Regions from separate parts of the Butyrivibrio sp. AE2005 genome, predicted to be linked through region 1. Evidence: riboswitches for the same ligand, from Rfam matches in the RefSeq annotation. Region 1 holds a riboswitch; each other region holds the start of a gene.
What was found. A riboswitch is a leader RNA that binds a small molecule or an ion and turns the genes downstream of it on or off. The one in region 1 is predicted to bind cyclic di-GMP.
Positions count from the first base shown of each region.

Region 2: it holds a riboswitch for cyclic di-GMP, as region 1 does, so the genes downstream of both, DL92_RS0115845 (protein kinase family protein) here and DL92_RS0109625 (hypothetical protein) in region 1, are expected to answer to the same signal.
Region 3: it holds a riboswitch for cyclic di-GMP, as region 1 does, so the genes downstream of both, DL92_RS0104375 (hypothetical protein) here and DL92_RS0109625 (hypothetical protein) in region 1, are expected to answer to the same signal.

Region 1 is NZ_JMMD01000011.1:70,491-73,777, forward strand. It holds gene rsmH (16S rRNA (cytosine(1402)-N(4))-methyltransferase RsmH) at 1-640, opposite strand, end outside; gene DL92_RS0109625 (hypothetical protein) at 1,044-1,703, opposite strand; cyclic di-GMP riboswitch class I at 1,784-1,857, opposite strand; gene DL92_RS0109630 (PBECR4 domain-containing protein) at 2,083-2,844, opposite strand.
Region 2 is NZ_KK366043.1:6,254-9,540, forward strand. It holds gene DL92_RS0115840 (sensor histidine kinase) at 1-815, shown strand, start outside; cyclic di-GMP riboswitch class I at 924-1,007, shown strand; gene DL92_RS0115845 (protein kinase family protein) at 1,130-2,434, shown strand; gene DL92_RS0115850 (serine/threonine protein kinase) at 2,427-3,287, shown strand, end outside.
Region 3 is NZ_JMMD01000003.1:188,308-191,594, reverse strand. It holds gene groL (chaperonin GroEL) at 1-37, opposite strand, end outside; gene DL92_RS0104380 (co-chaperone GroES) at 63-347, opposite strand; gene DL92_RS0104375 (hypothetical protein) at 547-1,212, opposite strand; cyclic di-GMP riboswitch class I at 1,281-1,367, opposite strand; gene DL92_RS0104370 (hypothetical protein) at 1,576-1,902, shown strand; gene DL92_RS0104365 (SseB family protein) at 1,982-3,025, opposite strand.

The DNA.
Region 1 (3,287 bases):
TCTCTTCCGCATAAGGTTCATCTGAGTTCTCTACAAGCATACCCACAAACTCTTCTTTGGTTATGTTGTGAAGGCGCTCAGCTGCCGATTCTCCGCTGTCCGGATTGAGCCTAAGATCAAGAGGCCCGTCAATCTTGTAAGAAAAGCCCCTTTCAGGGTTATCTATCTGCATGGAAGACACTCCAAGATCTGCCAGAACAAAATCAAACTTTCCGGCTTCATCACACACTTTATCTATATTCTCAAAGTTCATCTGCCTGAACTTGAATACATCCTCTCCATATCCTGCGTTTCTGAGCCTCTCTACAGTCTTCTTCGATTCTATCGGATCGATATCAAGTCCGTAGATACAGCCTTTCCCCTGCAGTTTTTCAAGCATCTTTGAAGTATGTCCGCCGTACCCAAGCGTACAATCAAGCCCCTGCTGTCCCGGCTCTATCTGCAAGAAATCCAAGATTTCTTTTACCATAATGGAAATATGCATCCCCGCAGGCGTCGAACCCTTGGATATTACATGCTCCACCACATCCTTGTACTTCTCCGGATTGTGCTCCTTGTACTTCTCTTCAAACTTCTTGGGATATTTTCCCGAATAACGAACTCTTCTCTTATGCTGCTTTTCTTCCACACTCTTCTCCATTCGCTGTGATTTTGGTGTATTTGCTTTGTTTTTTGGTGCATCCGCTTTTATTTCGGCGCATACACTGTGATTTTGCTACATCTTCTTTTGGCCGGCTCCGGCAGGTCAAAAAACAATGTACTAAAGTGTAGTGTATCATATTTTTGCAGGATTTTTAGCCCGATCCGGTCGCAAAATCCTTTTTTTGACTAATAGAGCAAAAACATATCGAATTAGTCACACTTTTCCCCGGATTTCCAAGGCCACAGTGACTAATACATTTGATAACATTTGTTATAGTCAAAATCTCCCCTTCATTTCCTCATCTAGAACTCCAAAACTCCCTATTTTCAAGAAAAAATGTGACTAAGGAGCTCCGTAACGCTCGAATTAGTCACATTTCTTACAAAATCACACTACAATATCAGTAAACAGAATCAATATACAAATCGTCGATTTCTTGTCTTATCTCATTCTTATATTGTTCCGTAGCTATTTCCTGTTCAAGAAGATTGATTGCTTCTTTAAGATTGTCAGCACGCATATTGTCTAGATATTCCAATATCTTTGCTATGACAGTTTTATCGTTATATTTTTCGGGAATAAAGCCAAATATTTCAGGATATTTATCTATGCGTTCTTTGCGCATTTTATCAAGCTCAGAAATATTCATTTTTATTTCTTCAGTAATCTTCACAATTTTATTAATGGCTTTTCTCTTTACTATGATTGCCAAAAGTATACCGACTCCAACTCCGGCAAATAACAACCCTACGAAAAACTTTGCCAAATTTTGATCCGAATTCAGTTTAGCAAGAAACTCCGGGCTCGCGTAAAATACTAATTCCATGATTCCGCAATAAATTAATTCATAACCAAAGTATCCGATCAAAAACCATTTAATTGCTGCACCAACGCCTCCATGAGCTCTAATTTGGAGTTTTGTATTTTTATAGTCGTAATCACTTAATAAAAATTCTTCCTGATCATCAAGATCGCTAAATTCGTTCTCATTCAGCTTGTCATAAGCTTTTTTCAATGCATCTCGTAATTCTTCTTTGTTCATTTCATTGCCTTTTTTCATACCTCAATCAGTCTCCTCTTCGTTAGCCTTTGTTTTAATATAAAAAGCGCAAAAAAAGCGATACCTACGCATCGCAATAAAACTGTAACTGGCTATCCTTTCGGACCCTATAGCTTTGCGTCATTAGATTTCTCTAATTTTGCCCTTAATTATTCAAGAATAAACGGGATGATACTTTACCCAGAAAAAAAGACTACAAACTTAGATAATACTATGTTTGTAGCCTTATTATTCAATCGGAGTGACGTGATTCGAACACGATTGAAAAATCTCAAAGCCCGCACGGAAAGGAGGTTTGACAACACCGACTGACCGAAAGGTCAAACAACTGGTCAAACAGTTTCTATCGACTTCCCCATACAATTCTCACATCAATGTCTTAGGTATGAATAACTCCATTTATAGAACACAAAATATTTTTTTCTTTTGCAAGTTTAATATAATTCCGAGCATTATTGTCATCCAACAATAAATTGCAATTATTTCTACAACATGAATCTAATATTTGCAATTTCTGCTTAGCACTGTACTTATACTCTTTCTGGCGAAGGAGTTCTGAATTCTTATCAAATACCAACACAGTTTTAATAAGCTCCACATCCTGCCCAGGCATATATTTTTCTTTACCCTGAACATTTCCGTCAGACTCATCTATCCATGTACTGATGCAATACTTCGTGATATCAATGTCTGAATTCACTCTAATTTTTGCATTGTATATCCACCCCAACATATATCCTTTATTCAAATCTGATATAAGTATATCTACATTATTAAGCTTACGATTTGATTTTTGAGGATCATATCTCAAGATTATAGGACAGCTATTGCTAATTAGAACATCTCTATTGCTGATAAAGTTTCGAACTTTCTTATACATTTTGGAAGTTGTCGATATGACATTGGGGACAATCTTCGTACTGATAGATTGCCCATCAGCAATGTCTCTATACAACTTCTTTGGTGTTCTGTATCCATTAGAATTATAGATTTGCTTTGATATTCCTATCAGATGTGGAAAATTATCTGTCTCACCAATAAGGATAAATCCATTCCCATTGTATGTAACAACAATATAAAAGCTTTCAAGATAATAAGTGGCAAATGCCTGAGCGCATTTCCTGATATCTGTAATGTCCATGATTATCTCCAAAAATAAAGTAAAGCTCTTGGCCAGAGCCAAAAGCTTTACTATCGGCAATCGTTCACGATTATTTTTTAAGCAGGGGAGTGCCCGGTTCAGCCGACGTGAATCCCTCAGCAAGTGAGCCTGCATATCTTTTAATACAATAGACCTATATGATACATTATCACCACAACAAAGTCAACTTTTTCTAATTAAATAATACGATAAAGGATACTGTTTTACAAGCAATAACAGCATTCTTCATAGAATTTTAACACATCGATATAACTATCTCTTTCCAATTCTCAGCCCAATTGTCCTTTAAAACGCAAACATGTTTTTTCTATCAACTCCTAGTCGATTAATAAAGAATGTTTCCTCATAATCCCTTCTGTCAAATATGGTATTAGCAACTTGCTTTTCTAGTTGCATAGCATTTCCCCATTTATGTTAGTTTA
Region 2 (3,287 bases), on a different contig from region 1:
TCATTAGTTTCATTGCATTTACGTGCATTGCCATGCTAAGCGAAAGCCTGAGTATTAGCTCAAATCAAGAAAGGATACCCCTATTGGTACCATTAGCAGTTCTTGTCTTGTATGTGAATATTATGATCATTCATTTGTATGACTTGATCAGTGAATCCTATGAGGTTAGAAGACAGAACGAAGAGTATGAAAAGATAACCAATTGGCAGCGTTCGTATTATGAAGAGTTGTCTGAAAACCAAAAACTCATAAGTACAATAAAGCACGACATGCAGAATAATATGCAGTTGATTTCAGGCTTTTTGAAAGAAAAAAAGTATGACAAAGCGCAGAATCATTTACAGGAACTTATAGATGAACAATCTGCTATAAATAGTTTTGTTAACACTGGGAATGAAGCTATTGATACAGTTCTGAACATAAAATTTTCTGCAGCCGAACAAAACGGAATTACAGTTAAGAAAGATATAAATATCCCGGCCGGTTTACCAATCTCATATCATGATTGCATAAAAATATTTGGAAATCTTTTTGATAATTCAATCAATGCTTTGAAGAGCCTTGATTCAGGGGATAAGATATTAAGCTGTTTTATGTTCTATAGCGCGAATGCTCTGATCGTACAAGTTTCAAATCCGTACACAAAGAAAGATGATACATGTGATAAAGATGAATTTTTGCATGGACTTGGATTGGGTATAGTTAAGTCAGCTGTTGAAAGTTATGAAGGGACTTTCGAGATATGTGATGATGGGAAAAATTTTACTGTTAATATTGTTTTATATATAAATAACGCACATCGGCAAAAAGTCTAAAAATTGCCGATGTGCGTTAATAATTTGACGCAAATTAAATTGTAGTTAAATTTCAAAACAATCAGAAAATTATGAACAATTACTTGCATATTGTGTATTTATGTGATAGTATTTCGGTGGCAAAACTAGAGTGATCTAGTGACGCAAAGCTATAGGGCCTATGTTGAACAGGGTAGGTAGCCAGTTGCTTTTTTGGTAGCGATGCGGAAGTATCGCTTTTTTTGTACCTTAAAAATAGAGCATTATAGGTGGCCCCTGTAATGCTATTTCTTTTTTACCGGAAAATTTCAGTACGTGGTGGAGGAAATAAGCTGATGTTTTTTGATTTTTTGATCAAGGTGAGAATGCCCAATAATAAGACTCAGGAATTTGGTGCGTGGAAAGAGCTTCACAGTATATGTTATGCAGTTGAGTCAAATGCGCGCATGGATCCGGACTCATGCATTATAAATATCAGACAGGCACTTGAAGTCTTGTTTTCCGGTCTTTGTCTTGATGCGGGATTTACGGATCTTCCGGATTCGTTGTCAGGAATAATGGGGAAAAGTAAAGGTATAAGAGGGCTTTGGTATGGTGAATGTAATATAAATTCATTTTATCAGCTCAAGAATCAGGCAAATGAAATTGTACATATTTCAAAGGAAGTATCCGGCATAAGGAAATATGAAATAAAGGGTAAACATGCAGACGTGACAATGGCTTGTAAGCTTACAATGCTGTTTTATAAGTCTGTTGCAAGCTTGTTCAAAATTGATAAAAAGCGAATGAAACCAATGGAAGCGGATATGCTTCCGTTTGGGGAATATGAAGTTATAAAAAAGATTCCGAAAAAGCCCTACGAATCTATAGAGGGCAATTTCAAATATATTGCCAGAAAGAATAACAATAATATTTCTACATATGTATATGTAAGACCCTTTTTAAACACTGATGAAAAAACAGCATTTAGTGACAGGGATATGGAAGCTCAGCAGTTCTTTAAGAATATGAGGGGCTCGAACAATATTATTGCGGGTGAAGAGTTAAGAACAAGCGCGTATTGCAATCTTAAATATCTGGTATATAACATACGTGAAAATACTAAGACACTCGATGAGATTGCAAAAGAAATTAAACCGTATGAACTTCTGGATATCATAGAGCAGGTTGCAAATGGACTGAGCAGGCTGGCTTCTTCTAAAATAAATATTCATCACAGGGATATAAGACCCACATGTATTTTTGTATCTTCTTTTGAAGACGGATATGAAGCGAAGATTGGATGCTTTGAAACAGCAAAAATTGATTATAAAGAAAAGAGCATGGAGACAGTCGGAGCGTGGGTTGCGCAGAGACAAAAGAATAATGTATATACGCATCCTAGAATGCTTCTTGAATCAGAACACGATAACAAAGAATGGGAAGCTGGGGATGTATATTCACTTGTAATGGTTTTGTTAGCATGCCTTGATACATCAATTGAAAAAGGCGGTGCGGTGGATTGTTCTGTTTTATATGATTACTACTCTGACGACTTTGTTGATGAGATAGAAGGAATAGTAAGAGCTGCCTCGCTTTCACAGATACCGGGCATGAGAGAATTTGACAGGATTCTTTTAGAGGAAATGGATAATGAATAAGATTGAGTTTGCAAACGCAAAAAGCTTTCGAATCGAGCAGACAGTACATACAAACGAGGAAGCCGGAACAAGCGTGTATATAGCCATAGATAATGATCTTAATAGAAGAGTTATCTTGAAGGTTATGCGTTTTGAGGATAAAGAACAAAAGAGGATAATACTTGAGGAAATCAGCAATCAAGTAGCACTTGAGCAGCATTCGGATTTTGCGCCTAAAATCTATAATTATTTCGTAGATAATAAAGAGTCAAAGATAATAATCGAGATGCAGCATGTTGAAGGAAAGAGTCTTAGAGCAATATTGGAGAGCAGGCATAACCTTAGAAAAGATAAAGTGTGGTATGACAAAGCATATAATCTTTTGTTGGATATTGCTAAGGCTGTCTCATATATTCACGGATTGAGGGGATTTGTACATAAGGATCTCAAGCCTGAAAACATTATTGTGGTAAGCAAGAGAAATTCTGTTTACATTTTGGATTATGGTATAAGTGGACTTGCTCTGGCGGATAAGGGCACAGGTACTGCAAGGTATATGGCACCTGAGCAGATTTCGGGAGCAAACAATAACTTTGTATATCAGGCAACAGATGTATATGCACTTGGTCAGATAGCATTGGAATTGTTTGGGATAGAACCGGTTGAATACGGAGTTGATGTTTTGCCCGACAGATCGGGTAGTTCATGGTTGACATTTAAAGACATATCAAGCATAGGAGGAGGTTTTTATCCCGGACTTTTTAAGGTGATAAGCAAAGCATTATCTTTAAATCCCAAAGATAGATATATGGATTCAAGAGCCTTCTACGAAGCGCTTAACAGAGAAAGGAAATCAGGACATGGACTTGACAGG
Region 3 (3,287 bases), on a different contig from region 1:
TGCGGGCGTCTGCGCCGTACTTAATTGTCTTTGCCATTTATTTATCCTCCGAATGTGTTTGATTATTTAATGATAGCAAGTATATCGTTCTGCTTAACAATAATGTATGTTACATCATCAAGCTTTACTTCTGTTCCGGCATATTTTGAATAGATAACATTGTCACCCTTCTTAACCTGCATAGTAACTTCTTTACCGTCAACTACTCCACCGGGTCCGACAGCGATAACTTCTGCCTGCTGAGGCTTCTCCTTCTCTGCTCCGGGAAGTACGATTCCTGATTTTGTTGTCTCTTCTGCTTCAAGCTGCTTTAATACAACTCTGTCTGCAAGTGGTTGTAATTTCATTACAAATGCCTCCTTTATATGATGGTTTGAATAATCTTTTTAATTGTTAGCACTCTTTTAAGTTGAGTGCTAACCTCTAAGAACATATATTAGTGACTTCGCTTTATATGTGCAAACGCGAATATAATACCATATTTATTATATTCGCGTTTTTTCTTTCATATTCTCTTTTTTTCTCTCTTTTGCATCATATACTTTTTTATGGCTTAAAATACGTAATCGCAACAATCTTATCATCCACTGCAAACGTGATTCCGCAGTCCTTGAAATCATAATTCATGATATGGCTTCCCTCATCAGCTTCACTTGAAGGCTCTCCGTAAGCGGCTCTTAATTCTTCTTCCGTACTTCCGACGGAAATGCCTTTGGAAGTCTTTAAGTTCTCATCATGAACCGTAAGCTGTGCAGGCTTTTTAACCCCATCGACCTCTTCAGTGAAAAGAATCATTCTATCGGTATCAATATAATAGATATTTCCGGAATTATCGCCCGTCTGATTATCTTCCGTACTGATAACACTCAGTATCGTTTCAATATCATCATTTATTGAAGCAACTTTTCCGTTGTATTCAAAAGAACCGGCAGGAAGCTCAGGTTCCTCGGAAGTTGCTTCCGTAGCCGCTTCTTCTCCCGAAGCTCCATCGGATGATTCTTCCGAGCTGCTTTCACTAAATAATCCTTCTATGTCAATATCCTTTTCATCATTGATAAAAGACTCAACAAATTCACCTATATCGGATACTTCCTCTATATCCGGTAATCCCTCGATTTCGGGCAGTCCCTCTATTTCAGGTAGCTCATCACATCCGGAAAGTGCGAACATCAGCACTGTTGCCATTAAACATGTCAAAATTCTTTTTTTCATACAACCAACTCCCTTTCAAAAACCCCAACTAACAAAAAAGACCGCACAAACAGCAGATCACCCCGCTATTTTGCAGTCAAACCATCTCTTTATATAAATATAAAAGATTTACGACTTTGCGCCCATACATTGCTATATGTTTGCCCTGTTTTATATATGTTAATTTTAACATAACTGTAAAATATTATCAATCTCAGCCACCCCATATCAGGCATTCTCCTTTATTTGCAAATATTTCAGCCTTATAATCCACTTTTATGGCACAAACTCTTGCATCATTCGGAAAAATTATTTATAATCATTTTATTAACATATATTTTACAAAAATGTAGAGAAACTTCGTCTCTAAGATTGGAAAATGCTATGGAAACTAAAATAATATTCATCAATGATGAACTTACATCGCATAAAAAAGAACTTGAGAGCTGCAGAAAAGAGATCAATGAACTCCTGGCAAAGTTCGAAAAAATGGAGCTTGATCCCGCCAACAAAAGCTACGTACGCATGATGGCAGCCAAGATCAACATAACAATGCACGATATTGATTCAAATATCCGAAAGATATCTTTTGCATATAATATCGCGGAGCAGTATGCCGAAAGGCTCATCAACTATTCATATATGAAAAACACGCTTCTTACGAATGATACCGAAGATGAAAGTCCGGATACAAAGCATTCCCAAAATTGAATGTCAAAACATCAAAAAAGCTCATAATAATACCTCCTGCCAACTTCTAATGACAGGAGGTTTTATATACCTAAAATATTTACATAAGTTTCTTTCGTCCGAGCATTTTTCTGATCATGCCCTTGGACATCTCAAAGCCAAGCGATCCCGAATTAACAACAATCATATCTTCAGGCGCGCCCATAAGATCCGATGCTTTCCAGATCCAGCCGCCCCACTCTTCCTGGGAATAAACCTTATTAAATTCATCCCAGTCGGTAAATACCGGAGTTGCGTTAGTTTCATTCTTTCCGCTTCCTTTGGAAAGGCAGGGAATGGAAATCTTTGTCCCCTTTTTCACCGAACCCTTTGCATCAATTCTTTTGGCAATCTGGTCCATCCCTTTGACAGGCACCAGAAACGAAGCACTTCGAAATGTTTTGACTATATCTTCTTCAAGCTTCTTAAGCATTTCTTTTTTCCCGTCATAATCGGCACTGTAAAGGCGTTCTTCCTGGAACTTTGCCACCGAGCGGAAAAAATCCGGATTCATCACAGGACGGTTTATTGCAGGCGTCTTGCTAAAATCCGGCGCCGGGATTATTTCTTCGCTCTTAATAGATATCGCAGAATATGCCAGGATATCTACCTGAAAAACCTCTACTCCGCGCATATAAGCCGAGATACCAAAGAATCTGAACAGATCGCTGTGAGGTATTTCAGTTACTTCAAATGTTGTTCTGAACTGTTTCATAAAGTAACCGACACATTCATCGGCATACTCTCTTTCCGTAAAAACCCAGACCCTGTTTCCGTCATCGATAAACGGCGAATGAGTTATCCTGTCTGTAACCGTCCAAAGACATTCCGCTGACTTAAGCCTTTCTATTATGATCTTCTTAAGTACGTCTATTGCCTTAACAAATCTGACTGCGTGCGCATCCTTCTTCTTTAAGGTATCCTTGCTTATACCTACAAATAATCCCTTTTCGACTGCATAACACGCATTTGAATGAATCGTAATAATATCCTGGATTGGGAGCTTTTTAATCTCCTTCATGGTTTCTGTTTCATCCGGACTTATCCTTGGCACATACCTGTCACTTATGGCATGTGCATGCTGTGTTCTCTCTTCTCTTGTCATTAATAAAAAAATATCCCTTTTGTCTTTTGCTGTTTCTTCTGCTACGTTATTAGGAAATTAATTATATAAACTTCCTATTAACATCTTACCATGTGCGCCCTCTTATAGCAATAATTAGCCCTCTTAAAACCTGCCATAATTATTTCATACTCTTTTAATAATAAATAAATTGCATCCACGGCACTTATATTACATAATACTGTTAAGAAAATGTCGTTTTCAAAACATGGATGTTTTGAGTTTACAGATGTATCGCATGTAC